2 regions of the Chitinimonas arctica genome follow, and region 1 is predicted to be linked to the other one. Evidence: predicted binding sites of a transcription regulator. Region 1 holds the regulator's gene; the other holds the start of a gene.
What was found. The regulator NrdR, encoded in region 1, represses ribonucleotide reductase genes. The targets are predictions, from matches to a motif close to AAANACNATATATNGTNTTT.

Region 1 (15,593 bases):
TTGAACGGCATCGTCTGCAACTGTCGGACTTGGGGTGAAATTTCCCCATTTCCGTCGGCACGAGAAAACATTTCGCCGGCTTTGGGCCTGAAGCATCAAATTCAAAGGGCCGTACCACGGGCCTTTTTAGACAGCTGATTTGATCGGGGTGTCTTTGGGCGTAGTTCCGGATTTAATAATATTTTCCAATTTAAGTACGTATAGCTATTTTTTTCAACTGTTTCAATGTATGCGATTTTTTCTTCAAAAATTGCAACTCTGTTTTTTTGAGCAGCAGCGGATTCTTTATCCCCTTTGCTCTCGAAACGCGCTGCTCGAGCAGAAGTAGCTAGTTGAGAAGCTACCAGATTGGATTTCTGCCGACTGAGTTCGGTGACTACTGATTTCTTGTGCTCTTCGAATAACGTATCGAGTTCACCATCGCCCCCTTTATTGGCAATGTATCGACTGATTTCAGTTTTTATTTCTTTTAATATGTCGGCTCTTTTACTATTAAATTCTCCTCTTTTTTCCTCGTAATTTTATTTATTTTCGTCGGCTTTTTTGTATTTAATATAGTAGGGGCGGAGGAGGGCGGTTAGGTGAAAATATTCACATTTATTTTCTTTGTACTGATTGAGTAAGGTGTCGATTTTTTCTAAAATTTTCTTTTGCTGATCCGCTAATGTAGGCGTGGGAGCCGTGCTGACGGAAGTGAGAGTTTCAGGAGTGACTCCATTTGTTACCGGTGCGCTGGGGGCAAGGGTGGGTTTAACGCTATCCGGGGAGAGGCTCGCTGGGAGCAATACCGAAGCTACGAGGGAGGGCGCTGGGTCATCCTTTTGAAATTGTTTGTCAGGGGAGGGGGCAACTTCTGCGGGGACTACACTTGGGCGCAGTTTCGGGGCTAATGATATTTTCCAATTTGAGAACGTAGTGTCATTGTTTTCAAATGATGCGATTTGTTCATCAAAAATTGCAATTTTCTTTTTTTTAGCGGCAGCGAATGCTTTATCCCCTTCTATCTCGGGATGCTCCGCTTGAGCAGCTAGTTTAGAAGCCATCAGGCTGGATTTCTGCCGATTGCGCTCGGTGGCTACTGAATTTTTGTACTTGTCGAATAACGTATCGAGTTTGCTATCGTCCCATCGTTGGAAGTAGTATCGAGTGGCCTCATTTTTTAAGTTTTCATAAATGATGTCTAATTCACCTAGAAGATAGTCTTTCTTAGCCTCAAGACTTGATTGCTTTTCGTCGGCTTCTTGGTGTTTCGTATAGTAGGGGAGGAGACTGGTGTTTAGTTGAAAATAGGCAAATTTAAGTTCCTTGTACTTATCGAGTAAAGCATCAATTTTTTCTAAGCTTTCCTTTTGCTGACCCACTGATGCAGGCGTGGGAGCCGTGCTGACGGAAGTGAGAGTTTTAGGGGTGACTTCGTTTGTTACCGTTGTGCTGGGGGCAGGGGCGGCGTTAACGATTTCTTTGGGAACTACTTGCGTGTGAGAAGCGGGGGACTCTGCATGTATTGCTGCCTCGCTATCAGTATTATTTTGGATGTTCCGTGTGTTTATGGATGAAGAGTTATTTTTAAGTGAGTTTCCCTGTTCGGTGTGCCCGCTAGCTCCGGCAATATTTGTTTTTGATGGAGTGTGGCTAGTTTGCACGGACTCTGATAACTCGAGGCTATAGGCGAGCTGACCCGATGGATGCGTTACCAAATCTTCGGGGGAAGGCGCAGGCCCAGCCTTGAGGGGATTTCCGTTAACGCAGGTGCCGGCTCCTGAAGGGGGGGGATCTTTTTTGTTAACCGCTAGTTTTTCGTTGGCCTCAAAAGAATAGGGGGCTTGATTTTCTACTCTCCACTTGTTTAGAGGCGCACTATTTTTATTTGTAGTGGTAAAAAAGTTACACAGCCACTGCCAGAACCGTTTGAAGCGGCTGGGGGTGCTGACTTTGTTTGCTTCTATTAGAGGATTGATTTTCGAAACCGCAGAATCTTTAATCCGGCCGGATTCTTGAGGTGAGTTTTTAACAACGCCGCAGTTGTGTTGCGAGGGGGATTGGGCTTTTATTTGATCCATATGGGGAATATGCTTCAAATGGTATCTGGAAGATTAGAGTGTATGTAAAACTCAACCTGACGCCTTTTGTATTAATCGAATACTTTCGAAAAATGCACTCAGCGTATATTGCCGCTCTATACCCGCCGTATCGACAGCATGAACCGCCCCCGCCATACCTGCCGGACAGCGATGGCGGCCTACCCGGCGGCGATTGAGCCGCCGCCAGGTGCACTACACCCCTACTTCCCCAACCGCAAAGGCTTGGCCAGGCGGATCAACACAAATTCGCTATCGTCCGGCCGCTTGCTGCCCATATGCCGACCTACGCTGAACGGGTAATTGTTGTCATCCATGACCCCCAACGTCTGCGGGTCGATAACCACGACGTTCTCGATGGTGTTGAATGGCATGGCGAACGGGTTGCCCAGGCCGATATCGCCGTTGGCGGCTTGCCCGCCGATCAGGTCGGGGTTGTGGATGGCCAGCAGGTTGGCCAGTTCGGACTTGCCCACGTATTCGCCGGCTGCACCCAGGGTGATCTGGAATAGCTTCTTGAAGCCTTGCAGATCGCCCTGCGAACCATCGCGCTCGATAACGATGCCTTCCGTGCCGTTGAACAGCACGAAATCGCCGATATTGCTGCCTTTGTCGTCCAGGCGGTACTTGAACTGCTTGCCGGTGTAGCGGCGGCCGGCGATATCGAATTCGCTGATCAGCAGGGTTTTGCCGTCATGGTCCGCCAGCGGCTGTTCCAGCATGGGGTAAAGCTTGCCGCCATCGGCCGAAAGGGCCATGCCCTCGAAGCCGCCCGATCGTTTGGCACGGAAGGGTTGAGTGGTGACCGTGCTGCGATAGGGCCAGTACAAGCCGGCCATCCAGGGGGTGTTGCGGCCGCCTTCGTCCTGCATATTGGTGCCGTCGTCGCTGGCGGGATCGGCATAGATGGGGAAATCGCCGAATAGATAGACGGTGCGGATAGCCGGAAATTTTTCCTGGACCCGCAGCAGGCTGCGAAAGTCGAAGCTCTGGATATCGGCACGCTCCGCCATGCCGTTGCTGACGATCAAACCGGCCAGGGTGTCGGCCATTTGTTCGAAGCCGACGGTGCGGTCGCGGTAGATATTGCCATGGCTATCCTTGTCGCTGCGCGGATTGAGCTTGGTCTCGATATTGAAACGGACCCGCCGGGCATTCGCCACCCGTTTGGCCGCTTCCGGGTGGGCGCTGCCGGCACCGCTGCCGTAGTAGTCGATATAGGCGGTGACCAGGTCGAACAGATCCTGCGCCCGTGGCACCACGTAGGGACTTTGATAACCCTTGGCCAGGGCCAGCTTGGCCGATACCGGCGATAGGGCGGGGTCGTTGCGCTGTTCGGGATCGCGGAATAGTTTGTCGCAGATAAAGTTGGCCTGGATCTGCGCGGCGCTCAGGCGGCTGATCAACTGTTCATCGGCGACGGCGTAGGGCTGGCCATCGGCACGGCGGCATTTCTGCGCCTCGATATAGGGGTCGTGCTTGAGCATGGCGATGCCGTCCTGGCTGATGCCGGAGTCGGTTTCCAGCGTGGTCATCAGGTTGTCCAGCGCCACTTCGAAGGCCGGCAGGGTGTTCTCCGGGCGCAGGTTGCGGCCGCCGCGATGGCCTTGGGCGTCGAAACGGGCAATATCGATCAGACCGTCGGCGCCCAGCAGGTCGCCGGGCCGGCCATTGCCGTCGGCGTCGAATTCGCGCACCGCTTGCAGCAGCAGGTCCGGTCGATCGGAAATGATGCCGCTGACTCCTGCCTTCATCAGTTCCAGCATGCGCGGCTTGTCATTGACGGTCCAGGTCACCAGCGGGTAGCCGGCGGCTTTCAGGGAGGCGACGTCGAATACCTCGCTGGTGGCCGGCGTCAGGCCCGGCTGGGCATGGGTGCCGCGGGCATAGTGGGCGTCGGGGCTGGATTTCACGCCATTGACGTCGTACTTCAGCATCACGTTATAGGGCGAGAACACCGGCGTGCGCTTGCCGCCGTATGACTGCGCGTGGGCACGCACCGCATTCATGATGCGCACGGCGCTGGCTTCTTCGTTGTAGGGATTCTGCGGGGAACGGATCTGTTTACCGGGGTGTTCCAGGTCCGGCAGGGGGATAGGCGCTTCAAGCAAGGTGCCGCCGGCATCGGTATGCAGCAGGAAGGGACCGAATTCGTCGCCGAACCAGAGGGTGCCATCCGGGGCGCGTTGCATGGACTCGATATCGAAATCGGCACCGGTCAATACCCGTTCGGCGCTGAAGTGGTTGGTAATGGCGAAGGGGATGAGCTTGTTCGGGTCCTTCAACTGGATATGGCCTTCCACCTTGATGCCGCCATCGCCGCCGGTACGGGTCTGGAAGGTCGGGCGAATGGTATAGGCGCGCAAGTTGAAGTCGGCCGAATTCTCCAGGGTGCCGTAGCCGTTGTCGGCCATGGCCAGGTAGCTGCCGTCGCCGTTCTTCAGGGTGGCGGAAAATCCCTGGATCGGTTGGCTGGCGAATGGCGCGGCCTGGCCGTTCAGGTCGCCGCCCAGGTAGTTGCCCGAGCGGGGACCATCGGCGAAGCTGGCGGCCGGCAGCACGGCCCGGCCAATGACGGTCGGATCGCTCCAGCCGGCTTCATCGCTCTCGCTGCAGGCGCCAAGCGCCAGCAGTCCGGCTGCCAGCAAGGTCAGCCGCAGTGGGGTGGGGTTGAAGGGAAGGGAATGCATTACCGCCTCGTATGCTGTTGGTATGGAAGGGCGCACGATATCGTCGCTGCATGAAAGCCTGGTGACAGCCAGCACCGGGGCGCCATGCAAGGGAGCCGCTAAGGGTGCGCAGCAATGGGCGCAGTTCATTTTCTTGTCCAGTTTTGTTACAGCGAATGGCGATACGCCAAAGGGCAAAGCGAAAAATGCAACAACCCCTTGCACCTTCAACGTGTACATTGCGGCCACGCCTATTCCGATAAAAAGTAAAGAGCCCATGCATAGCGCAGCACAAACCGAAAGTTTCATTCCCGGCAAGGATGCCTCGCTGGAGTCCTCCATCCGAACCCTCACCGACAAGCTGGCGGCGCGGGGCTTCCAGATGGATGAAACGCTCTGGCTCAATCCGGTCGAGGGAATCTGGTCGGTCCATGTGCGGGACCGCGAGTGCCCCATGCTGTTCGCCAACGGCAAGGGGGCCACTGAATTGGCCGCCCGTGCCAGCGCGCTGGGCGAGTTCAGCGAGCGGCTGGGCACGCATTATTTCTGGACCCACTTCCACCTGGGCGAGACCCGGGCCGAGCGGGCTTTCGTGCATTACCCGCAGGAGCGCTGGTTCGCGCCGACGGCGGATGGCAGTTGGCCGGCCGAATTGCTCAATCCCGAATTGCAGGCCTTCTACAACCCGGACGAAGAGATCGACTGCGAGGTCCTGGTCGATCTCAATTCCGGCAATGTCGAGCGCGGCATCTGCGCCTTGCCCTATACCCGTCTACGCGACCAGCAGCTGAGTTATTTCCCGGTCAATATCATCGGCAACCTGTATGTCAGCAATGGCATGTCGGCCGGCAACACCCTGATGGAAGCGCGCAGCCAGGCCTTGTCGGAAATCCTCGAGCGGCATATCAAGTACCGCATCATCAGCGAAGGCCTGTGCCTGCCCGAAGTACCCGACGCGGTGCTGGCCCGTTTCCCGCGCATCGCCGCCGGGGTCGAAGCGTTGCGGGCCGCCGGTTTCGGCATCCTGGTCAAGGATGCTTCGCTGGGTGGCTGCTACCCGGTGATGAATGTGACGCTGCTGCATCCGGAAGACCAAGGCTGCTTCGCCAGCTTTGGCGCCCATCCGCGTTTCGAAATCGCGCTGGAGCGGGCCTTGACCGAGCTGCTGCAAGGCCGTGCGCTGTCCTCGCTGGCCGGCTTCCCCGAACCCGGCTTCGATATGGACGAAATCACCGCGGTGGCCAATCTGGAAATCCACTTTGTCGATTCCAGCGGGGTGGTCAGCTGGAATTTCCTGGGCGACCAGCCGGACTACGATTTCGTCGATTGGAATTTCAGTACCACCACCGAGCAGGACTATGCCTGGCTGTGCGAGTGCATCCATGCCGAGGGCAAGGATATCTACGTCGCCGACTTCGCCGAGCAGGGCGTCTATACCTGCCGCATCCTGGTGCCGGGCATGTCCGAGATCTATCCGGTCGAGGACCTGGAGTGGGAAAACAATAGCGTGGGCAACGATATCCGCCCGGCCATGGTGGACCTGCCCAATCTCGACGACGACGAATGCGCCGAATTGCTGGCCGATCTGCAGACGCTGAACCTGGGCGACGAGCGGCCGCTGTGGGAGATCCTGGGCCTGGCCGTGCCCTTGGGCACCGCCTGGAAGGAGTTGCGCATCGGTGAACTGAAGACGCTGCTGGCGCTGGCCATCGGCGATCAGGACGCCATCCGCGAAGGCTGTGACTGGATCCACCACTACAAGCAGCTGAATCCGGCCCGCCGCCTGGTCTACCGCTGTATCGAAAGCCTGTTGAACCTGGATGACCGCGAGAATTATCGGCGCGCGCTGGCGAGCTTGTATGGCGCCGGCACGCTGCGCCAAGCCGAAGCCCTGCTGGACCGTAGCGAGCGCTTCTTCGGCCTGTGCACCCTTGGCCGCGATATGGAAGGCAGCGAGATGCACCAAAATCTGCTGCTGGCGTACGACAAGCTGTTCGCTTGAAGCGGTCCCGTACGGCGGTGTGCCGGCCATAGGCTGACAGCTGTACCGGGTTGGGGTGGGCCAGGGCGGTTATCGTCCTGGCACCTTCTTACAGGTGTATCCCATGTCACGCATGATTCCACTTCCCGCCCTCGCCGCCGGTTTCATCACGGTACTGGTGGGCTATACCAGCTCGGCCGCCATCATCTTCCAGGCGGCCAAGAGCGCTGGCGCTACGCCGGCCGAACTGGCCTCCTGGCTGATGGCGCTGGGCTTTGCGATGGGGATCAGCTGCATCGGCTTGTCCTTGCGCTATCGCATGCCCATCTCCACCGCCTGGTCCACGCCTGGCGCCGCCTTGCTGGTCACCAGCCTGGCCGGCTACAGCATGGCGGAGGCGATCGGCGCCTTCGTATTCTCGGCCGTGCTGATCCTGCTCAGCGGCGTGACCGGCTGGTTCGAACGCGCCATGCGCCATATTCCGCTTTCCATCGCGGCGGCCATGCTGGCAGGGGTATTGCTGAAGTTCGGCATGAATGTCTTTACCGCCATGCAGACGCAGTTCGGCCTGGTGCTGGCCATGTTTCTCACTTACCTATTGTTCAAACGCTACTTGCCGCGCTATGCGGTGGTGGCGGTGTTGCTGGTCGGCAGCGGGCTGGCCGCCTGGCTGGGCCTGATCCGGTTCGAGGCGCTGAGCTTGACCGTCGCCACGCCGGTCTGGACCACGCCGGTATTCAACTGGAAGGCGCTGGTCGGGGTGGGCCTGCCGCTGTTTATCGTCACCATGGCGTCGCAGAATATTCCGGGCGTGGCGGTGCTGCGTTCCTCCGGCTATACCCCACCGGTGTCGGCCCTGGTCAGTTGGACCGGCCTGCTCAATCTGCTGCTGGCCCCCTTCGGCTGCTTCGCCTTGAACCTGGCGGCGATCACCGCCGCCATCTGTGCCGGCCGCGAGGCGCACGAAGACCCGGCCCAGCGCTATCGGGCCAGCGTGGCCGCGGGTGGCTTCTATCTGCTGCTGGGACTATTGGGTGGTTCGGTGGGGGCACTGTTTGCAGCCTTTCCCGCCGCGCTGGTACTGGCCATCGCCGGCATTGCCCTGTTCGGCGCCATCAGCAGCGGCCTGGCCTTGGCCATGCGCGAGGAAAACCAGCGCGAAGCGGCGCTGATCACCTTGCTGGTCACCGCCTCGGGCATCAGCCTGGCGGGGATAGGTTCGGCTTTCTGGGGGCTGCTGGCGGGTGGCTTGGCGTTTTGGCTGCTGGGTGCGGGCGGACAACGCACGAAATCGTAGGCGCGCGGATTGCTGAGGATAGTGCCAAAGTGAAAGGAAGGGCGTCGGCCATCCGGGGGAGACGATGATGCGGACCATGCTGTTGGTGGGAGTCGCCATGGGCCTGTCGGCCTGTAGCAGCGTGCGCTACGTCGGTCAGGCGGCCGGCGGCCAGGCCGAGGTGATGAGCAAAGCCAGGCCCATTGCCGAGTTGCTCGCCGATCCTGCCACCCCGGCCGAACTCGCCGACAAGCTGAAGCTTGCGCAGACCTTGCGCGCCTTCGCGGTGAAGGAACTGAAGCTGCCCGACAACAGCAGCTATACCCAGTATGCCGACTTGGGCCGGCCTTACGCCTTGTGGAATGTGGTCAGCACGCCGGCACTGTCTCTGCGGCCGGTCGAAAGCTGCTTTCCGGTGGCGGGTTGCCTGGCCTATCGCGGCTATTACGCCGAAGGCGATGCCGCCAATTATGCCGAGCAGCGGCGCAAGCTGGGTGAGGATGTCTATCTCTATGGCATTCCCGCTTATTCCACCCTGGGCTGGTTCGCCGATCCCTTGCTTAATACCACCATCCGTTACGACAACGCTGCCTTGGCGCGGCTGATCTTTCACGAGCTGGCGCACCAGGTGATCTATGTGCGCGACGACAGCGCCTTCAATGAGGCCTTCGCCACCACGGTGGAGTTGGAAGGTTATGAGCGTTGGCTGAGCATTCGCGGCGAGGCTGCGGCGATGGTGGCCTACCGCACCGCCGAACGACGCCGGACGGCGTTTCGCCAACTGATGGCGAGCGGGCGGGCGCGGCTGGAAACGGTCTACGGCGGTGAAGGAAGCGAAGCGGAACAACAGGCCGCCAAGGCGGCCATCCTGGCTGAGGTAGCCGCGAACTACTGGCTGCTCAAGGCGGAATGGGGCGGTTATATCGGTTACGACGAGTGGTTCGCCCCGGTGCCGAATAATGCCCATTTTGCCTCGGTGGCGACCTATCACGATAAGGTACCGGCCTTGCGCGCCTTGTTTCGGCAGCAGGGTAGCGACTTCAAGGCCTTCTACCGGGCGGCGCAGGCGCTGGCGGAAAAAAATCGGGCCGCCCGTGATGCATCATTGGCGGCCCTGACAAGCGCTGTTGTTTCAGGGGAGAAACAGCGCGGAGCAACAAATTCTGTGGATACGCCGTAGCGTTGGGCGGTCTTTCGTCCCGGAACGACCACCTTGTCTGCTCATGACGAAATCATGCCGCGCCGATCTATCCGAAAATATTGGCGCTTTCCATAATCGGGAACACCGTATTGCAATTGCGGCGTGATTATGTCCCGTGCCGGGTAGAATGCTGGCTGTTCACGCAGTAGGAGAGGCACGATGAAATGCCCGTTCTGCGGGTCGGCCGACACCCAGGTCGTCGATACCCGTCTATCCGAGGAAGGCGACAGCATTCGCCGGCGGCGCAAGTGCGCGGCTTGCGACAAGCGCTTCACTACCTTCGAAACCGCCGAGATCCGCTCGCCGCAGGTGGTCAAGGTCAACGGCAATCGCGCCGATTTCGATCGGGAAAAGGTGCGGGTGAGCTTCCAGCGCGCGCTGCACAAGCGGCCGGTGCCGACCGCCCTGGTGGATGAGGCCATCGCCCGCATCGACCAGCGGGTACTCAGCCAGGGTGAACGCGAGATCGATTCGCGCCGTATCGGCGAGATGGTGATGGCCGAATTGGCCAAGTTGGACAAGGTGGCTTATATCCGTTTTGCCTCGGTCTATCGAAGCTTCCAGGATGTCGATGATTTCCGCGATGCGATCCGTGAAGTGAGCAAGGCATGAAATTGCATCCCGCCGATCTAAGCCGCGCCGAAACCGCCGGCGTGCTGCAAGCGGGCCAGGCCGATGCGCTATGGCGATTCCTGGCGGCCGAAGCCGCCGCCCACCCCTCGTTCCGTTTTGCCCACGTCCTCTATTACCTGGGTGGCATGATCGCGATCGCGGCCATGACCTTGTTCATGTCGGTCGGTTACCAAACCTGGGGGCCGATGGTATTGACTGTCTTCTCCGTCTGCTACGGCTTTCTTGCCTGGCGTTTGGGGGTGTTTTTCCTGGGCAGGCAATTGATCATTCCAGCCGGTATCCTGTTTACATTGTCGATCGCGTTGGTGCCTTTGGCGGTCTACGGTATTGAAGCGGCCCTGGGGCATTGGGAAGTAGGCGGGCGCTACAGTGATTACCATCATTATGTCGACTGGCGCTGGTTGAGCATGGAGCTGGCTACCCTGCTGGCCGGCTCCGTGATGTTGTGGCGGTATCGCTTGCCCTTCATGGTGATGCCGGTGGCGGTCACGCTTTGGTACTTGAGCATGGATATGGCCGATTGGCTGTTGACCGGCCTGAGCGTCGATGACTGGGGGGACGATTGGCTGCTACGGAAATGGGTTTCCGTCGTCGTCGGCTTGATGATGTTGGCACTGGCCTTGCGGGTGGATCTGAAAAGCCAGCATACGCGTGGGGACTACGCCTTCTGGCTGTACCTGTTTGGTTTGCTCGCATTTTGGGGTGGTTTGAGTTCGATGAACTCGGGCAGCGAGCTGGGCAAAGCCATTTACTGCGCCATCAATGTAGGCCTGATCCTGATCGGCGCCGTGCTGGCACGGCGCGCCTTCGCCGTGTTTGGCGGCCTGGGCGTCACCGCCTATCTGGGTCACCTGGCCTACGGCCTGTTCAAGGATAGCCTGCTGTTCGCTTTTGCCTTGTCCTTGATCGGGCTGGCCATCGTGTTTGCCGGTGTCTGGTGGAACAAGCATGGCGAAGCCTTGGGCGCGCGCTGGCGGCGAGCGATTTCGCCTAAGCTGGCCGCCTTGATCGGCTCGCGTCAGCCATGAGTTTCTCCGCCGAGGATCATTTATATATGGCACAGGCCTTGCGCCTGGCCGAGTCGGGACGCTGCCTGACCACGCCCAACCCGGCCGTCGGATGCGTGCTGGTGCGACAAGGCCGGGTGATAGGGCAGGGCCATACCCAGCCGGTTGGCGGCCCGCACGCCGAAGTCATGGCCATGCGTGACGCCGTCGAGCAGGGCGAGGATATACGCGGCGCAACCGCCTATGTCACGCTCGAACCCTGCTCGCACCATGGCCGCACGCCGCCCTGCGCCAACGGTCTGATCGAGGCCGGCATCGCCCGGGTGGTGGCCGCCATGGTCGATCCGCATCCCTTGGTGGCCGGCCGAGGCCTGGCCATGTTGCGCGAGGCCGGTATCGTGGTGGAGGCGGGCTTGCTGGCCGGCGAGGCGCGCGAATCGCTGGTGGGTTTTCTGTCGCGGATCGAGCGTGGCCGGCCTTGGTTCCGCCTCAAGATCGCCGCCAGCCTGGACGGCCGTACCGCGCTGGCCAACGGCGAAAGCCAATGGATCACCGGGCCGGCGGCACGAGCCGACGTACAGCGCTTGCGGGCACGCTCCTGCGCCATGCTGACGGGCAGCGGCACGGTTTTGAAGGATGACCCCCTGTTGACGGTGCGGGACCTGGATATCGGCCGCCAGCCGCTGCGGGTGGTGTTGGACAGCCGCGCGCAAATGCCGGTTACCGCCAAAATGCTGGCGGCTCCCGGCCGCACCCTGGTGGTGGTGGCGAAGGCGCAAGCCGCCCATATCGCAGCCTTGGAAGGCGCCGGGGCCGAAGTGATCGCGCTGCCGGATGCGCAGGGGCGCGTCGATCTCGCGGGCTTGCTGGCCGAGCTGGGGCGGCGTGGCATCAATGAACTGACGGCAGAGGCGGGCGCCCGTCTCAACGGCGCCTGTCTGCACAGTGGCCTGGTGGACGAAGTGGTGCTCTACCAGGCGCCGGTCTTGTTGGGCAACGCGGCCAGCGGCATGGCCGATTTCAGTCTGGGCAGCCTGGCCGACAAATTGGCGCCCAGGGTAGCGGAGGTGCGCCAGGTGGGCGCCGATACCCGCTACTGTCTGCGCTTTGACGGTAAGTCTTAGTTCATACCCGCGAATCGATCGCTACAAGAGGGCAGGCATGCGTTTTCAGGATCATTTCTCCCGCCAGGCCAGCACTTACGCACAGTATCGGCCCAGTTATCCGGAAGACTTGTTCGACTGGTTGGCCTGCCAAGCGAGCCGGCGTGGACTGGCCTGGGATGTCGCGACCGGCAGCGGCCAGTCGGCGGTGGCGTTGGCGCAGCGATTTACCGAGGTGATCGCCACCGAGCCCTCGGCCGCCCAGCTTGCAAACGCCGCACGCCGGCCCAATATCAACTACCGGCAGGAACCGGCCGAGCGCGCGTCCCTGGCGGATGGCAGCGCCGATCTGATCACCGTGGCGCAAGCCCTGCACTGGTTCGATCTGCCGGCATTCCTGACTGAAGCGGCGCGGGTGTTGCGGCCGGGAGGCGTGCTGGCGGTCTGGTGCTATGAGCTGTTCAGTGTCGACGCCGATATCGATGCCATCGTCGCGGACTATTATCACGGCACGGTCGGTCCCTATTGGCCGCCGGAGCGGCGCTGGCTGGAACAGGGCTATGCCGGCCTGGCACTGCCCTACGCCAGCCTGGCCACGCCTGCCTTCACCATGGCGCTGGATTGGAACCTGGACATGCTGCTGGGCTATCTCGCCAGCTGGTCCGCCACTCAGCGTTACCGGGACGAAAGGCAGCACGATCCACTGCCGGAGATACGGAACCGCCTGGCCGCCGCCTGGGGCGAGCCCGCCCACACCCGGCGGATCAATTGGCCGTTGACGGTGCAGGCCTGCCGCAAACCGGCCTGAATAATTGCAGCGCAGCCGCGAACCGCGGCTGCCTTGGGGAAAAGAGGATCTTATGTTTACCGGCATTATCGAAGCCACCGGCAAAATCGCCACCGTCGCACCATTGGAAGGCGAAGGATTGCGCGTGATGGTGGTCAGTGAAAATCTGAAATTGAACGATGTCGTCCTCGGCGACAGCATCGCGGTGAGCGGCGCCTGCATGACCGTGGTGGCCAAGACCGAACATAGTTTCAAGTTCGATATCTCGGCCGAATCGTTGCGCTGTACCGTGGGGCTGGACGATCCGGGCCGCGAGGTCAATCTGGAGAAGGCCCTGCGCATGGGCGACCGGCTGGGCGGCCACCTGGTATCGGGCCATGTCGATGGCCTGGGCGAGGTGCTGAAGTTCGCCGAGGTCGGCGAAAGCTGGCAGTTGGTGGTGCAGGCCGAGAAGGCTTTGGCCAAATTCATCGCCATCAAGGGTTCGGTGGTGATCAACGGGGTATCGCTCACCACCAACCAGGTCAAGGATGTCAACGACCGCTGTATTTTTTCGGTCAACCTGATTCCGCACACCGTGGCGGTGACCACGCTCCGACACTTGAAGGTCGGCGACCAGGTCAACCTGGAAATCGACCTGATCGCCCGCTACCTGGAGCGCATGCTGCCGGAAGCGGACCCGTTCGAGGCGCTGAAGAAGCGCAAGGGTTAAAGCGCCGGCCTCCGCGTATAATCGCCGGACACCCTGTCGTGCTCGAATAGCCTCACCACGGATCTTCCCCCCGCCATGACCATTTCCCCCATTCCCGACCTGATCGCCGAACTCGCCGCTGGCCGCATGATTGTCCTGATGGACGACGAGGACAGAGAAAACGAGGGCGATCTTTTGATGGCCGCCGAGCATGTCACGCCGGAAGCCATCAATTTCATGGCCAAGCATGCGCGCGGTCTGATCTGTCTGACCCTGACCGAGCAACGCTGCCGCCAGCTCAACCTGCCCCTGATGGTGAGCAAGAACGGCGCATCGCACGGTACCAATTTCACCATGAGCATCGAAGCGGCCGAAGGCGTCAGTACCGGCATCTCGGCGGCCGACCGTGCCCGTACGGTATTGGCCGCGGTGGCGCGCGAGGCCGTGCCCGCCGATATCGTCCAGCCCGGCCATATCTTTCCGTTGATGGCCCGCGAGGGTGGCGTGCTGGCCCGGGCCGGCCATACCGAGGCGGGCTGTGACCTGGCGCGGATGGCCGGGTGTCTGCCGGCTTCGGTGATCTGCGAAGTCATGAACGACGACGGCAGCATGGCGCGCCTGCCGGAGCTGCTGCCCTTTGCCGCCCAGCACGGCCTGAAGATCGGCACCATCGCCGACCTGATCCAATACCGCAGCCGTACCGAGTCCCTGGTGGAGCGGGTTGGCGAGCGGCAGATCACCACGCCGGCCGGCGAGTTCCAATTGGTGGCCTTTCGCGAGCAAGGTTGCACGGCCACCCATCTGGCCTTGGTCCTGGGCGATTTCGGGCCGGAAGACGAAGTGCTGGTGCGGGTGCACGAGCCCTTGTCGGTGCTGGATTGGATGGATGCCGGCCAAACCCGCCATTCATGGGGTATCTACGAAAGCCTGGCAGCCATCAGGGAAGCCGGTCGCGGCGTGGCGGTCCTGTTGCACCGTAGCGAGGGCGGCGAGGATCTGCTGGCTCGCGCCCTGCCCGAACTGAAGCTCAATACACCGACCAAATGGGATCTGCGCACCTATGGTGTGGGCGCACAGATGCTCAAGTCGCTGGGCGTGGGACGGATGAAGCTGCTATCGCCTTCGCGCAAGATGCCTAGCATGGCCGGCTTCGGTCTGGAAGTGACCGGTTTCGTCGAGCCTTTGACCGCGCCGACTTAAATCACTAGAATTTCGCCCTTTTTTCAATGATCTAGCGCTTACCGGCGCGCCGCCGAGGTCCGTCATGCCCGCTTTGCATCCATCCCCGAAATCGAATCCAACCTTGATGGCGCGGGTCTGCGTATCGGCATCGTTACCGCGCGCTTCAACAGCGATATCTGCGACGGCTTGCTGACCGCCTGTCGCGAAGCCTTGCAAGCGCTGGGCGTGGCCGATGCCGATCTGCTATTGAGCAGTGTGCCGGGCGCGCTGGAAATCCCCCTGGTATTGCAGTCCATGGCGAAATCGGGCCGTTTCGACGCGCTGATCGCCTTGGGCGCCATCGTCCGCGGCGAGACCTACCACTTCGAACTGGTTTCCAACGAATCCGGTTCGGGCGTGACCCAGGTGGGCCTGGATTTCGGCATTCCCATCGCCAATGCCATCCTGACCACCGAGAACGACGAACAAGCCCTGGTGCGCATGCGGGAAAAGGGTGGCGATGCTGCCCGTGTCGCGGTGGAAATGGCCCGATTGCAACAGGCGCTGCGGCAGCTGGCACGCTGATCCGCCCGGCCGATTCGAACAATCCCCGCGCGGCCCCCGGCCGCGCTTGCTCTTTAATAGGAACCCCAATGAACCAGACCCCCGAAGCCAAGAAGACCCCGCAGAAATCCTCGCGCCGCAGAGCGCGCGAATTCGCGGTGCAGGGCCTCTACCAATGGCAGTTGACCGGCGACGGCGTGGCCAATATCGAGCGCTTCCTGCGCGACAGCAGTACCAGCTTCGTGCGGGCCGACGAGGCACTGTTCCGCGAGATTTTCTATAACGCCCTGCGCGATGCCGAGCCCTTGAAAGTCGCCCTGGCGCCGCATCTGGACCGCGACGAGATCGATGTCTGCCCGGTTGAACGCGCCATCCTGCTGGTCGGCGCATTCGAGCTGCTGCATAAGCCGGAAACGCCCTACGCCGTGATCATCAACGAAGC
Region 2 (15,593 bases), 1.9 Mb from region 1:
TTCGTGACGCACATCATTGATACCCTCGGGTGCAGGGTAGATCACCTCATCGGAGGCTGGCGTAGCGGCGGCCAGATGCACACTGGCGAACAGGGCAAGCACGAAACGCATGGACGAAAAAGCAAAGGCGGGCATACCCCATCATAGCAGCGCCGATTTTATGTTCCGGCTTTCAAGACCCCAAGGCACGCGAGCGAAGCGTTCCCGCAGCTTTGGCGATCATGGCCGCCGACAGCAACGGTAGCCATACCCAGCAAAATTCCGACAGCAGTACCGCCAGGCCCCGTTCGGAAAGAAAACGCCCGACGCCTATCGGCGAGACGGCAATGACCTGCCACGGCAGAAAGTAACGCTCGTCCGACAAGGGCCATAAAAAAGCGACGCCCAAGCCTCCCGTGGTCAGCGCATCCAATACGCCATGCGAAGCCGCCGAGAGAGCGACGAAACCCACCACCGTGCTTTTCCTGGCTCCCATCCAAACCGACCACGGCATGGCGGCCAAGCCCAACAGGCCGGCAAACAGCAGTGAATGGCTGAACCCGCGATGCCCGAATGGGGATGCATACGGAATGCCGAACTTGAACGCGAGCACATCGGCATCGGGCAAGAGCGTCGACAGGATGCCAAGCATCAGCAAACGCGGTGGAATGGTCTTGCTGCCCAGCGCAATGGCGAGGGCAAGCGGCACGGCGGGGTGAGAGAGAAGAGAAGCCATGGGACGCGAGCTTCGCAGCCGCACGGACGCGCCGTCAAGTTCCTTGGTCCTCCCCTCGGATACATGCCAACAATCCAAGCGCGTGCCGCCTCAATACTCCTTCCAAAGCTGCCGGAACCTCGATCGAAAAGGAAAAGGGCAGCCGCGCCAACTCGCGCGCCATCCAATCAAGATCATCCGCCTGGCTATGCAGCAAGGTGCCGGCTGCCACTGATTCCAAAATACCCAAGCTGGTAAACACCGACGCGCTCGCCGTGGCCAGATCGGTATGCAATAGCACCCGCACGCTGTGCGCGCGCGGAATGGTGGCCATGGCGGTAGTCAGAAAACGCATGGCATCAAAGTCGGCCGGCCGGGCAAAACTGGCCGGCAGCAACTCGGCCAGCAAAATGCGGTCTAGCCGAAACGAGCGTTTGTCCTGGCGTAGGTGGCAAAAACCGACCACGAACCATTTGCCCCCTAGATAACTCAATCCGTAGGGATCGATTGCGCGTTCGGTCCGAGCTTGCCCCGGCGCGCCATAGCGCAGCCTTACCCGCTGCCGGTTCTGCGCTGCCGCGCTGAGCGTCGCCAGGATTTCGGTATCGCTGGCCGTCTTCGCGCGAGCGATATCCAGGCTCACCGTCTCGCCGACCGCGCGCATTCGCTGGCGCAATTTGTCCGGCAGCACCCGTTCGAGCTTGGACAAGGCGCTCTCGCCCGCCGGCGCATGGCTGGCCAAGCCCAGGCTGCGCGAAGCCACCAGGCCCAAGGCAAGCGCCAGGGCCTCGTCATTGGTAAATAGCATGGGCGGTAGCTTGAAGCCCTGCATCAACCGGTAGCCGCCGTCACGGCCCCGTTCGGTCAGAACCGGAATACCCAGCGCCTCCAAAGCCAGGATGTAGCGCCGCAAGGTGCGCGGATCGACCTCGAGCCGGCGCGCCAACTCGGCGCCACTGATCAGGCCATGGTTCTGCAATAGTTCGAGTAGCGCCAGGACGCGGGTGGTGGGACTAGCCATACGGACCATCTTATCCGCAATCAGGACAGGTTCTGTCCTAATTAAGCTTTAATCTTTGCAACAGAAAAACGACCTGACGAAAGGGAAAACCATGGCATCCACCTTCATCCGCCCACCCGCTTCCACATGGAGGTCCACCCCATGAGCGACACGACCAATCTCTGGCTGTATTTCCTGATGGTCTTCGGCGTCATTATCCTGCCGGGCATGGATATGGCCTTTGTCATGGGCAGCAGCCTGACGGGCGGACGACGGGCGGGTCTGGCGGCGGTGGCCGGTACCGTGGTCGGCGGGGTATGCCATATGATCATTGCGGCGACCGGCATCAGCGTGGTGCTCAAGCTGATGCCGGGCGCCCTGCTCGCCATGCTCTTGATCGGCGGCGGCTATATCGGCTGGATAGGCTGGTCGCTAATGCGCGTCAGCAGTTTGACGGGACCGACGCTGGCCAACGGCGGCCATACCGTCTCGCAAAGCTTCTTTCGTGCGTTGGCAACATGCATGCTGAACCCGAAGGCCTATATCTTCATGCTGGCGGTCTTTCCCCAATTCATCCACGCGGAACGCGGTTCCATCTGGGCCCAGGCCGGCGTGCTGAGCCTGATTACGGCGTGCACGCAAATCGGCGTGTATGGCGCCTTGGCCCTGGTGGCGGCGCAGGCACAGACGGCGCTGACGGAACGTCCACGGGCGAATGCGTGGATGGCGAAGGGGGTGGGGTTGGTATTGATGGTGGCGGCGGTGTTGACGCTTTATAGCGGTTTGGTGGGGCTGGTTTGAAGTACGACAACTCAGCCGCCACATGCTGCAATACGAATATTGGCCAGCGCGAATTGAAAGAACAATCGATGCATGGAGTTGTATATGTATATGAATCGAATCACATCAAACCCTGCCGTGATGATGGGCAAACCCGTGATCGACGGCACACGTATCACCGTGGAAAACATCTTGGACCGTCTGGCAGCCGGCGAAAGTATCGAGCAGGTATGCGAAGCCTTGCCACGAGTCCAACTCGATGATGTGCGTGCTGCGCTGGACTTCGCCTCAGGGCTTGATCCATATCAGCGCGACGGTAGCCGAAGCTGGGCTCAATTGGCGCAGTATATGAACGGGAAGGAGATCCGACTATGAGTCGTGGACTGATGAACAAGCTGGCCAACATGCCCACCACCGATAAGGAAGCGGTAAAAGCCTCTCTGTGCAGACCCGACGGGCGGCGCGGCGTCATGGTCGCGACCAACGCCGATGTTTTGCTGCCAAAGCGAAAGCCTGTCGGTGGGCCGCCAACCTTGAAACGCAAGACTGCTTGACACTACAACTCCGCCGCAGCGGGGTCGCATACTTCAATAGCGCTTTCTTAGCTGCCCCTAATCGCGGCCCGGCGCACCCAACGGAAAAAGTGGCCTGAAAGGCCGCGCCTCCTCGACCGCCCTCGCAAATGACGGTCGGGCAAGCAAGCGCGCGCGATAGGCGCGCAGCTCAGGGAAGGTGTCGGCTATCCGGTATGTCCAGTCCGCATAGAACAGCGAGGGCGCGGCGGCGCAATCCGCCAGCGTGAAATCCGCTCCTGTGGCCCAAGTCCTGCCGGCGAGTTGGCCTTCGAGCCAGGCATAGGCGCGTTCCAGCTTCTCTTCGGCAAATGCCAAACCTTCCTGGCGCTTCAGCGCCACCCCGGTCAGCGCGCCATCCACGGCGTGTTGCATCATGTTCATCACATGCAGGTCGAAGAAGCGGTCCAGAAAGCGCACATCCAGCGCGGCCATTGGATCGGCCGGCAGCAGACGCACGGGGCCGGGATAAGCAAGCTGCAGGTACTCGATGATGATGCTGGTCTCGACGATCGTGCGCTCGCCATCCACCAGCAGCGGAAATTTGCGCAAGGGCCAGCGCCTCAGCCACTCGGCCGTGTGCTGCGGCGTCTCCGCGCCGATACAGCGGAATTCGAAGGGCGTGTCGTTTTCGTACAGTGCGATCAGCACTTTCTGCGTGTACGAAGAGAAGGGATGACCGTAGAGCACGAGCGACATGGCGGGGCCTCTTTTTTCGAGCGCGTTCATTTGCGGGTACTTGAACATACTCATCCCCCTTGCCTGCCGCAAGCCGAGTCTGGTGCGCATCACCGCGTATTCGCTATTTAAAAAAAACGCCGACCACCCCTCAGGGTTGGTCGGCGCTTTCCATCAAGCTGGGCTACCAGTGCGGCCAGGCCATACGCCAGGCTTTCAGGCGCCCGCCGGCCGATTTACTGGCAGGCTTCGCACTCGGGGTCTTCGATTCGGCAAAACTTGGCCTCTTCGGCCGCGCCCTCCCCAGCGCCCGTGCCACTGGCCGCGACAGCGGCGGGAGCCGCCGCGCCATAACCGCCGCCTACCGGCACCGAGTTCAGTTCGCCACCCTTGCCGGTGGATTTCTCCGCGGCGGTCGCTGCGAGGGTGCGCAGGTAGTAGGTCGTCTTCAGGCCGCGTATCCAGGCCAGCTTGTAGAGGTCGTCCATCTTCTTGCCGCTGGCGCCGGCCATGTAGATGTTCAGGCTTTGGGCCTGGTCGATCCACTTCTGCCGGCGCGAGGCGCATTCGACCAGCCAGTCCGCTTCCACTTCGAAGGCGGTGGCATAGATGGCTTTCAGGTCGGCCGGAATACGGTCGATGCGCGACAGCGAGCCATCGAAATACTTGATGTCGCCGATCATCACTTCGTCCCACAGGCCGCGTTCCTTCAGGTCGCGCACCAGGTACTCGTTGATCACGGTGAACTCGCCGGACAGGTTCGACTTGACGAAGATGTTCTGGTAATTCGGCTCGATGGACGCAGCCACGCCAACGATATTGGCGATGGTGGCGGTCGGCGCGATGGCCAGACAGTTGGAATTGCGCATGCCGTACTGGGCGATGCGGCTGCGCAGCTCGCTCCAGTCCAGTTGCGCGCTTCTATCCATTTCCACATAGCCGCCGCGCGCTTCGATCAATAGATCGATACTGTCCTGCGGCAGGATGCCGCGGCTCCACAGGCTGCCTGCGTAGCTCGGATAGCGGCCGCGCTCCTGCGCCAGTTCGGTGGAGGCGTAGTAGGCGTGGTAGGCCACCACTTCCATCGAACGGTCGGCGAACTCCACCGCTTCCTGCGAAGCGTAAGGGGTGCGCAAGAGGTGCAGGCAGTCCTGGAAGCCCATGATGCCCATGCCTACCGGACGGTGCTTGAGGTTGGAGTTGCGCGCCTTCTTGACCGGGTAGAAATTGATGTCGATCACGTTGTCCAGCATGCGCATGGCGGTACGCACGGTGCGCTGCACCTTGTCGCCGTCCAGGCTGTAGGCGCCGTCCTCGGACTTGTGCATATGGTTCACCAGGTTCACCGAACCCAGATTGCACACGGCGATCTCGCTTTCGTTGGTGTTCAGCGTGATCTCGGTACACAGGTTGGACGAGTGCACCACGCCCACGTGCTGCTGCGGGCTGCGGATATTGCACGGATCCTTGAAGGTGAACCAGGGATGGCCGGTTTCGAACAGCATGGTCAGCATCTTGCGCCACAGCTGCAGGGCCGGGATCTTCTTGGCGACGCGCATCTCGCCGCGCTCGGCACGGGCTTCGTAGCGCACATAGGCGGTTTCGAAGTCCTTGCCGAACAACTCGTGCAGGTCCGGCACTTCGCTGGGGCTGAACAGGGTCCAGTCGGCGCCTTCCATGACCCGCTTCATGAACAGGTCGGGAATCCAGTTGGCGGTGTTCATATCGTGGGTACGGCGGCGGTCGTCGCCGGTGTTCTTGCGCAGTTCCAGGAACTCTTCGATATCGGCGTGCCAGGTTTCCAGATAGGCGCAGACCGCGCCCTTGCGCTTGCCGCCCTGGTTGACCGCGACGGCGGTATCGTTGACCACCTTCAGGAAGGGAACGATACCCTGCGACTTGCCGTTGGTGCCCTTGATATGCGAGCCCAAGGACCGCACGGGCGTCCAGTCGTTACCCAGGCCGCCGGCGAACTTCGACAGCAGCGCGTTTTCCTTCAGGCCTTCGTAGATGCCGTCCAGGTCATCGGCGATGGTGGTCAGATAGCAACTGGACAGCTGCGAACGCAGGGTACCGGCATTGAACAGCGTCGGCGTGGACGACATGAAGTCGAAGCTCGACAGCACGTTGTAGAACTCGATGGCGCGAGCTTCGCGGTCGATCTCGCGCAGGGCCAGGCCCATGGCCACCCGCATGAAGAAGGCTTGCGGCAGCTCGATGCGCACACCGTCGCTGTGCAGGAAGTAGCGATCGAACAGGGTCTGCAGGCCGAGGTAATCGAACTGGTAGTCGCGTTCGGACTTCAGTGCGGCACCCATGCGGGCCAGGTCGTACTGGGCCAGTTCCGGATCGAGCAGCTCGACCTGGATCCCCTTCTTGATGAACTGCGGGAAATACTCGGCGTAGCGGCCGGCCATATCCTCGTGGGTGACTTCCTCGCCCAGCACTTCGCGACGCAGCGAATGCAGCAGCAGGCGCGCGGTCACCTTGCTGTATGCCGGCTCCTTCTCGATCAGCTGGCGGGCGCTCAGTACCGCCGACTTGCGCACTTCCTCGGCCGGCACGCCGTCGTACAGGTTCTTCAAGGTCTCGCCCAGGATATGGGCGGGATCGGTCACGTCTTCCAGGCCCAGGCAGGCGGATTTGATCAGCGCATCGAGACGGCCGATGTCCAGCTGCTTGATGACGCCTGCGTCATTGATATTGATGCCTTCCGCCGAGACATGGTCGGTCTCGCCCTTGGCCAGCCGTTCCTGATGGCGGCGTTCGCGGTACAGCACATAGGACCGCGCCACGTCGTGCTCGCCTGAGCGCATCAGGGCCAATTCCACCTGGTCCTGGATGTCTTCGATATGGATGGCGCCGCCTTCCGGCTTGCGGCGCATCAGCGCGCCCACCACGCTGTCGGTGATCTTTTGCACATTCGCGCGCACCGAAGCCGACTGGGCCGCCGCGCCGCCATGCACCGCCAGGAATGCCTTGGTCACCGCCACCGAGATCTTCATCGGTTCGAACGGCACCACGGCGCCATTGCGGCGTATGGTCTTGTACTCGGCAACGGGTTGATTGGCGGTCGAGCCTACGCTGTCGTTCCCTTGCGGATGGGACGAGCGCTGGCCGATGACGGTATCGGTGGTGGCATACATGTGAGGAGATCCCCTTTTTTGCTGTTGGTTTGACTGCGCGCTACGCCGGCGAAGGTACGCTGCGCGGGCCACGATTGCAGGTTGAAATGCAGCGGAACGGGCGCCGGAAAAGGACCGGCGCAAGCGAGCCGCCGCACGCACATGGGAAAAAATCTGGCGCCGGCAGGCCCGGCGCATCATGTGCATAAAATTGTGTAGAAAATGTGGAAAACACAATATCTAGTGTTTTTGTACGGCTCTGACCACTAATTCTAGTGTTCCGCCTGCCAGCCCGCAAGCTTTCCGTCGCCCCCTTACGTGGCTGCGGGCTTTGGCAGGCGTGACCGGCGCAGGCCGGGGGAGGCCAGGGTGAAATCCGTCCGCCGCGCATCGCCAGGACACCCCGACCGCCTTGTGGATAAGTCGGTTCGGCTGTCGCGCTTGCCGTGCCGACCGCCCTACGCGATGATGGCCGCATCCTCCAATCTGCCAAGGATCACCATGCGACGCGCCCTCTTTCGGCTGGGACTGATGCTGGCCCTGCCCCTTGCCCACGCCACACCGCCCCAGCCCGATCCGGGCCAGGCTGCCTTGATCGAATTGCGCAACACCATCGGCGACGGCACCTGCCAGAAGGATGCCCAATGCCATACGGTCGCCCTGGGCGCCAAGGCCTGCGGCGGACCGGCCTTCTATCTGCCATGGTCCGACCGCGAGGGCTTGGGCGAACGGGTCAAGGAGCTGGCCGCGACCTACACCCGGCTCAGCAAGGCACAGGCAGAGGCCACCGGCGAAATGTCGGACTGCAGCGTGATCAGCGACCCTGGCGCGGTGTGCCGGCTGAACCGTTGCGTGCTGGAACCGGCCGGTCGCAAGGCAGTATAAAAAAAGCCACGGACAACCCTGTCCGTGGCTTTTCAATCGTCATGGTCCGGCCCCTGCGGGCCGGATAAGACGCTTTAGATACCGGCGTTGGCCGGGGAATTGCGCGATACCGAATTGCCTGGCGGCAGCGGATCGTTGGTTTCCACCAGCACCACGCTGCTACCTTGCGGCACGCCTTCGGCTGCATAGCGGACGGCGCCCAGATAGCGCTTGCCGACGGCAAGGCCCTTCCAGTTCACGCCCACCGAGGCGGTGCCGCCCATATAGGCCTTGGCCGGCAACATGACGCGGAAATCGCCGCCGGTGTCGCCGCTGCCAACTACCCAGCTGGACAGCTTGTAGCTGGTGCTGCCGCCCTTGGGGCGTAGCCGATCACGCAGACGTTGTAGGTGCCGGCCGCCAGGTTCAGCGTCTGTACCAATTCGTCCGAGGTGGAGCTACCGCTGCTGCCGACCGCTACGCCGTTGCTGTTGAGCACCAGCAGGTCGAGGTCGTCCTGGTCGCCGTGACCGGTTTCCGAGTTGTACATGGCAACACGGGTAACCAGGTTGCCGGCCGGCACCACCAGTTGGTGCACCTTCACACCACCGGTCGGATCCGAACCGGCGGCGCATTCAGCCACGCCGTCGCCGGTCACCTTGTTGACGGTGCCGTCGAACACGGTTGCTTCCTTCATGCCACCCTTGACGGCGGTCAGCGCGCCGGCAAAGCCGGTACCCACGGTGAACACCTTGTTGCCGGTCGCCGATTCGCTGGTCAGCAAGGCCGGTGCGGCCAACATGGCGGCGCGGGCCGTCAGCGGGCTGCGCACGGTATGGGTACCGTCGCTCCAGACCAGCGAGCCATACTGCCAGGCTTCCTGCGGTGCCGTGGTACGGGTCAGCTTGACGGTGAAGCTCTTGCTTTCGCCAGGGTTCAGGGTCAGCGAGGCCGGTGTCACGGTGGCGTTGAAGCCGGTGATGGTGGCGCTGCCGTTGTAGGTGGACACCGTGCTGCCGACGTTCTTGACGGTACGGGTGAAGGTGAGCTGGCCCAGCACGCTGCCTGCGGTCAAGGAAGCCAGGTTCAGGTTGTACGGCGCAATGGAGCCATAGGTGCTGCAGATCGATGCCGGCAGGCCGACATTGTTGCCGCACATGTAGCGCACGTAGTCCAGCGTGTTGGCGTCGTACACCAGGCCGGGATCGGCCGCCGAGTTGGGGTTGACGTGCCCGGCGCCTTGCGCCCATGGCAGACGGCCGTTGGACATGCCAGGCTGGCCATCGTCCAGGGTGTTGTAGCCGGTGGTCATCAGGGCCGACTTGATCGCGGCAGGCGACCAGCTTGGGTGCTGCTGGTGCAGCAGGGCCGCCAGGCCAGCCACGTGCGGGCTGGACATGGAGGTGCCTTGCAGGAAGTCCCAAGCGGCCGGCGGTACCACGCTGCCGTCATTGATGGCATTGCGCTCGGCTTCGGTTTGCGGCGGCACGTAGCCGGCCAGGATGTCCACGCCCGGTGCGGTCACATCGGGCTTGAGGGTGTTCAGGTCACCCTTGTTCGGACCGCGCGAGGAGAAGCCGGCCATCGCCGGAGCGGGCACACCGCCGGAGGTGGTGGTGAACACGCCGATGCTGGCCTGGCCCGTGCCGGTAGCGGCATAGGTCTTGATCAGCGCGCCGTCGGCGGCGTTGACGTGGACGGTCGGCACGCTATGGGCAACGGCCAGCTGCGTGGTGGCGCCGCCGGACACATTGACCAGCAACATGCCGGCGCCGCCGGCGGCGTGTACGGCCGCGCTCTTGTCCACCAGCGGATTGGTACCGCGGTCACAGACGACGATCTTGCCGGCCACCTTGGCCGGGTCGAGCACGGCGGTGTTGAAGCACAGGCGGACATCGTTCAGGCTGGCGCCGGGCAGGCCCACGCTGCTGGACAGCACGACGGCGGTCTGCGGCAGTTCGGTGGGGTTCATGGACGCGCCCTTGTAGGTCGCGCCATTGCCCAGCGTGGTCGAACCTTCCAGGTAGCGGTCATGGGTGGAAGCCGCCACCGTGGTCAGCCATGGGCTGATGTGGGCGACCTGGTTGGCCGGGCCGCTGTTGCCGGCCGATGCCGCGACGAACACGCCGGCATTGGCGGCGCCGAAGAAGGCCTGTTCAACCGGGTCCATCACGCTGGTCTGGCTGCCGCTGATCGAGTAGTTGATCACGTTCACGCCGTCTTCGACCGCTTTGTCGATGGCCTTGACGCTGTCGGCGTTGAAGCAGGAGTTCTTCGGGGTACCTGGCAGGGCCGGGTTGTCGTAGCTCCAGCACACCTTGTAGACGGCCACGCGAGCGCGCGGCGCCATGCCGGAGGTCTTGCCCATGGGCACGCCGGCTACCGAGGCGAGTACGCCGTGGTTACCCGCGGCGGTGCTGGCGGTGTGGGTACCGTGGCCACCGTTGTCGCGCGGCGAGCGGTAGTCGCTCCAATGCGGGGTGTAGGTGCCGGCGGCAATCAGGGCGTCATATTGATCGCGGAAGATCTGGGCGCCGATCAGCTTGTTGTTACAGGCACGGAAGCTCGGATCGATTTCGCAGGTACCGCGCCAATTGGACGGTGGCGCACCGTAGACCAGGGTGCCGCTCGGGTCGTTGGTGGGGTTGCCGCTGGCGTCGATGCGATCGGCGAAGGCGGCGTTTTCCGGCCAGACACCGCTGTCGACGATACCGACAACCACGTCTTCGCCGGCGGCGCCGATGCCACCCAGTTGCGACCACAGGCCGACACCAGGCTTGTCCAGACCCAGGAACTTGGGCGTGTAGTTGCTCAGCAACTCACGCGGCTGGTCGGCGGTAATCGCCAGAACGTCGCCGCTCTTCTTCAGCGCGCGCACTTCCGCGTCGGTCAACATGGCGGAGAAGCCGTTGAACACCAGCTTGTATTCATACACCACCGGCGCATTGCCGATGATGGCGGTGACATTGCTCTGCTTCTGGCCCAGATAGTTGATGTAAGCCTGCACATCGGCGGCCTGCACGTCGAGGCGCTTGCCGGGAGCCGGCTGGGTGGCTTTCAGGCCGGCGACACCGCCGGTGTAGGAAGCGACGGGCTTGTCGGCCAGTTGGACGATGTATGGATGGCGGGCGTCATCGGCGAATGCTGTGCTGGCAAGGCCAGACAGCACGGCGAGTACGGCCCATTGAACCGGCGTACGGGTCATATTGGTTAATCCCTAGTGTCTATTTGTTTAATTCGTAGGATTTGCTGCGCGTTCAAGCCGCGCCGCGATCAGACCGAGCGCTTGCGACGGGCGATTGCGGCAACGCCGGCCATGCCCAGCAGCATCATCAGCCACTGTTCCGGTTCAGGCACGGCGGCGACGTTGATGTTGTCGAGCGCGAACTGGGCCTGGTTGCCGCCGAAGGCCACGCAGGAACCGTTGTCGTCGGTCAGGCAGCTCAGGAAGGAGACATCCTTGAAGACCACGCTGGAGGCGCCGAAGTTGAAGTTGGTGAAGGTCCAGCGACCATCGTTGTTCTGGCCAGGCAAGGTGAAGCTGGCGGAGTAGTCATTGTTGTTCAGGTCATGGCCCATCACCAGGATGCGGGCAACCGAGAACGGAATGTCTTGCGCGACGGGCGCGACGAAGCTGGCGGCGAAACTGTTCAGCCGGAAGCCCAGGCTGCTGGAGTGCGTCACTTGCACGCCGCCGTCATTGAGGCCCAGGTAGAAATTGGATGCGTTGCCGATTGGGCAGTCCAGCAGGGAGCAGGTGGATGGCGAGGAAATATCCCCGACATAGCCGTCGCCCAATGCCGTCAAAGTGAATTGACCATCGGTAAAGGTATCGCCGCCGTTATAACCAATCGCCGCGACCGAGTCGAAAGTAATCACGCTGGCTTGTGCTACGGATGCGGTTGCACTGACAGCGACTGCAAGCAGCGCTGTCTTAAACAGTTTTTTCATACCACTCCTTCATATCGATAAAAGGCGCAACAGTGGATTGCACACATTGCGCGGGACACGCCTTTACAAGTAAGGGGGATACCCCGGCCGTGACGCCCGACTGCCTGAAGCCATGGGTAACCCCCGCCAAGTCCACCTGCGACAAGGACTTAACAGGGTTGCCCGGCAACTGTCTGGGCATGGACAGTGCGCCAGAATCGTACTCCAGCTGGAGAAGGAGGCCATGTCCTTCACGAAAATGGACTCAACTTGCTGGTAATAAAACAACAAAGTTGGATTTATGCCTCGTGGCTATTGGATGATCGCCGCCAGTTGGCGCAAGCTCGCGGCTTCGCAAAATGCTGCGGGGCCGGATGATTGAAAGAATACCCGGCAGGGGCTGTCCAATTGGCCCGCTCATTAATTAGTAGATGTTTATATTGGCCCGGTTTATTCCGTCGCCATTCTCAGCCCATAAACATCATGGTTTAATAAATTAGGCTTTCCCGATTTATGCGCACCCGCAATATTGGCTTCACCCTGCTCGAACTCCTGGTTGTCGTCGCCATCATCGGCCTATTGGCAGCCTATGTCGGACCGCGTTACTTCTCCCAGATCGGCAAGTCGGAACAAACCGTGGCGCGCGCCCAGGTCGAGGCGTTCGCCAAGGCGTTGGACGCCTATCGGGTGGACGTGGGCAGCTATCCGGCGACCGAGGCAGGGCTGGCTGCCCTGGTGACGCGGCCGGCCGACGCGGCCAGGTGGAGCGGCCCCTATATGCCCAAGGTGCTGCCGGCCGACCCCTGGGGTCGCCAATATCTGTACCGTGCGCTGTCGGCCACCGAGTACGACCTGGTTTCGTATGGCAAGGACGGCGTGCCTGGCGGCTCCGGTGATGACGCCGACATCGCCAATCGCTAGGCCTCGGGCGGCCGCATGCAGTTCCAGGTAGAGGCCTTATCGGCCGCCAATTTGATCGAGTCGCTGGCCATCGAAGCCAGCGACGAGGCCGACGCGCGCCGCCAGGTGGAAGCACGCCGCGCCAGCGTGCTGACGATCCGCCCACTGGCGGCGCAGCGCACGCTGGGCCGCCGCAGCGCTTTTTCGCTGACCTTGTTCAGCCAGGAACTGCTGGCACTGCTGGAGGCCGGCCTTAGCCTGGTTGAATGCATGGAAGCCTTGCTGGACAAGGAGTCCAACCCTGCCGCCGGCAGCGTATTGGCCGGCATTCTCAACCGGCTGCGGGAGGGCGAGCGTTTTTCCGGCGCGCTGACGCACCAGCCGCAGGTCTTCCCGCCCCTCTATGTCGGCATCGTGCAAGCCGCCGAAGGCACCAGCGAGCTGCCGCAGGCGCTCAGCCGCTATCTCGATTACCAGCTGCGCCTGGAAGAAGTCCGCAACCGGCTGGTCAGCGCCGCCATCTATCCCACCATCCTGATCACGGTGGGCGGCGGCGTGGCGCTGTTCCTGCTGGGCTTTGTCGTCCCCCGCTTCGCCGCCGTCTACCAAGGTACCGGCCGGCCCATGCCCATGCTGTCGCAATTGCTGCTGGACTGGGGCCAGTTCGTGGGCAACAACGCGCTTCTGGTCGCCACCGTGGTGCTGGGCGGGCTGGCTGCGGCCGGCTGGTGGCTGCGCCAACTGGTTCGCAGCGGCGCCTGGATGGGCCTGGTGGCCCGCCTGCCGGGCATCGGCGAGCGCATGCGCATCCTGGAACTGTCGCGCCTTTATCTGACGCTTGGCATGCTGCTGGAAGGCGGCATCCCCATCAGCGGCGCCATCGCCATGGTCAGCGGCGTCGTCTCGCCGGCCAGCCGCGCCGGACTGGCCGCGGCGGCGACAGCGATCCGCGAGGGCGAGATGCTGTCCGACACCTTTGCCCGCAATCAACTGACCACCCCCATTTCGCTGCGCATGCTGCGGGTGGGCGAACGCTCCGGCCAGATGGGCGCCATGCTGACCCGCTCCGCCGATTTCTACGAGAGCGAAACCGCCCGCTGGATCGAGCGCTTCACCAAGACCTTCGAACCCCTGCTGATGACGGCCATCGGCTTGGTGATCGGCGGCATCGTCATCCTGCTGTATATGCCCATCTTCGATTTGGCAGGCACCCTGTGAGCATCCCCGAACTGAACGCGGCCCAGCTGAAACTGGCGTATGGCAAGGCCCAGCGCGAGGGTACGCTGCCCTTGGACGAACTGGGTGCGCTGCTGGGCAGCGAGCCGCGCGATACCCTGCAGGCGCTGGCCCATTGGTTCCACCTGCCCAGCATGGAGACAGCCGATATGCTGGCCTTGCAATCGGCCTTCGATCTGCTGCCGCTGGCGCGTGCGCAAAAGCGCGGCTGTGTATTGCTGCGCCAGGCAGGGCCGGACGGCGGCCGCCTGCATGCCGTGCTGGGCGATCCCTTCGACACCGACCTGCCGATCTGGCTGGAAAGCCTCTGCCGCCAGCCCCCGACCTACCACCTGGCCCTACCCGCCGATATCCACGCCTACCTGGCTCGCCAGGAGGAATCGGTACGCGCGGTGGATCATCTGCTGCTGGACAGCGCGGATTCGCGCGGCAGTGACCGCGCCGCCGAGAAACTGACCTTCCTGACTACCAGCGACGGCAGCAGCCAGGCGGTCAAGCTGGTCAATTCCACCCTGTACGATGCGCTCAAGACAGCTGCCAGCGATATCCACCTGGAATCGCTGCCGGGTGGACTGGCGGTCAAATACCGTATCGACGGCGTGCTGGACGCCATCACCCAGGTACCCGGCCGCACCTTGGCCGAGCAGGTGATCTCGCGCCTCAAGGTGCTGGCGGAACTGGATATCGCGGAGCGGCGGGTGCCGCAGGACGGCAGTTTCCGGGTGGAAGCCGGCAGCCGCGAGATCGACCTGCGCGTCTCCATCATGCCCAGCATCCACGGCGAGGATGCGGTGATCCGTATTCTGGACAAGCAAGCCATGGTGGCCGCCCATGGTTCGCTGACCCTGGAGGCATTGGGCTTTGACGCCGGCTCGCTGGCGGCGCTGCGCAAGCTGGTGAGCGAACCCTATGGCATGGTGCTGGTGACCGGCCCTACCGGTTCCGGCAAGACCACCACCCTGTATGGCGCCATCGCCGAAATCAACCATGGCCGCGACAAGATCATCACGATCGAGGACCCGGTCGAGTACCAGTTACCCGGCATCCTGCAGATACCCGTGAACGAAAAGAAAGGCCTGACTTTCGCCCGCGGCCTCCGCTCCATCCTGCGCCATGACCCCGACAAGATCATGGTGGGCGAGATCCGCGATACGGACACCGCCGAAATCGCCGTGCAATCCGCCTTGACCGGCCACCTGGTGTTGACCACGGTGCACGCCAACAATGTGTTCGACGTTTTCGGCCGCTTTACCCATATGGGCATTGATCCCTATGCCTTTGTCTCGGCGCTGAACGGCATCTGGGCACAGCGCCTGATCCGGCTCAATTGCCCGCATTGCAGCGTGGACGTGGCGGCCGACCCGGCCATGCTGGCATCGATGGGCTTGGGCCTGGCCGATGTCGCCGGCTTTCGCTTGCGCCAGGGCGCGGGCTGCGGCGATTGTCGCGGCACCGGCTACAAGGGTCGCCGCGCCATTGCCGAATTTCTCAGCCTGACCGATGAGCTGCGTGAGCTGATCATCGACAAAAGCCCCATCCGCCAGATCAAGGAACTGGCTCGCCGCAACGGTACCGAGACCTTGTTTGAAGCCGCCATGAAGCAAGCAGCCTGCGGCGATACCACCCTGGAGGAGATACGCCGTGTCACGCTTATGGGCTGAACCCCTCTCGCTGGGCCTGGACCAGGACGGTGTGGCGCTGCTACGCGGTTCCGCCGAGCTGCTGTTCGATGGACCACCCGCCGTTGCCGGCCTGGCCGACACCCTGGCGGCGACCGGCACCACGGTGCGCAACCGATTGCTGGCGCCTACCCT

Region 2: a site for NrdR is predicted at 7,079-7,098, ahead of FNU76_RS04055 (ribonucleoside-diphosphate reductase subunit alpha). Genes of this name have one in related genera too.

What each region holds. Positions count from the first base shown of each region.
Region 1 is NZ_CP041730.1:4,310,905-4,326,497, forward strand. It holds gene FNU76_RS19800 (hypothetical protein) at 1-38, shown strand, start outside; gene FNU76_RS19805 (hypothetical protein) at 522-2,060, opposite strand; gene FNU76_RS19810 (esterase-like activity of phytase family protein) at 2,282-4,768, opposite strand; gene ycaO (30S ribosomal protein S12 methylthiotransferase accessory factor YcaO) at 5,025-6,749, shown strand; gene FNU76_RS19820 (benzoate/H(+) symporter BenE family transporter) at 6,853-8,025, shown strand; gene FNU76_RS19825 (aminopeptidase) at 8,090-9,184, shown strand; gene nrdR (transcriptional regulator NrdR) at 9,365-9,817, shown strand; gene FNU76_RS19835 (DUF2157 domain-containing protein) at 9,814-10,866, shown strand; gene ribD (bifunctional diaminohydroxyphosphoribosylaminopyrimidine deaminase/5-amino-6-(5-phosphoribosylamino)uracil reductase RibD) at 10,863-11,969, shown strand; gene FNU76_RS19845 (class I SAM-dependent methyltransferase) at 12,007-12,756, shown strand; gene FNU76_RS19850 (riboflavin synthase) at 12,809-13,447, shown strand; gene ribBA (bifunctional 3,4-dihydroxy-2-butanone-4-phosphate synthase/GTP cyclohydrolase II) at 13,523-14,626, shown strand; gene ribH (6,7-dimethyl-8-ribityllumazine synthase) at 14,708-15,172, shown strand; gene nusB (transcription antitermination factor NusB) at 15,241-15,593, shown strand, end outside.
Region 2 is NZ_CP041730.1:912,919-928,511, forward strand. It holds gene FNU76_RS04020 (substrate-binding periplasmic protein) at 1-135, opposite strand, end outside; gene FNU76_RS04025 (metal-dependent hydrolase) at 173-715, opposite strand; gene FNU76_RS04030 (helix-turn-helix transcriptional regulator) at 750-1,715, opposite strand; gene FNU76_RS04035 (LysE family translocator) at 1,857-2,495, shown strand; gene FNU76_RS04040 (DUF433 domain-containing protein) at 2,580-2,849, shown strand; gene FNU76_RS04045 (hypothetical protein) at 2,846-3,028, shown strand; gene FNU76_RS04050 (glutathione S-transferase family protein) at 3,086-3,799, opposite strand; gene FNU76_RS04055 (ribonucleoside-diphosphate reductase subunit alpha) at 3,961-6,870, opposite strand; gene FNU76_RS04060 (hypothetical protein) at 7,351-7,734, shown strand; gene FNU76_RS24035 (hypothetical protein) at 7,809-8,018, opposite strand; gene FNU76_RS24995 (S8 family peptidase) at 8,054-10,918, opposite strand; gene FNU76_RS04070 (NF038120 family PEP-CTERM protein) at 10,987-11,664, opposite strand; gene gspG (type II secretion system major pseudopilin GspG) at 12,157-12,564, shown strand; gene FNU76_RS24370 (type II secretion system F family protein) at 12,580-13,761, shown strand; gene FNU76_RS24375 (GspE/PulE family protein) at 13,758-15,440, shown strand; gene FNU76_RS04090 (hypothetical protein) at 15,421-15,593, shown strand, end outside.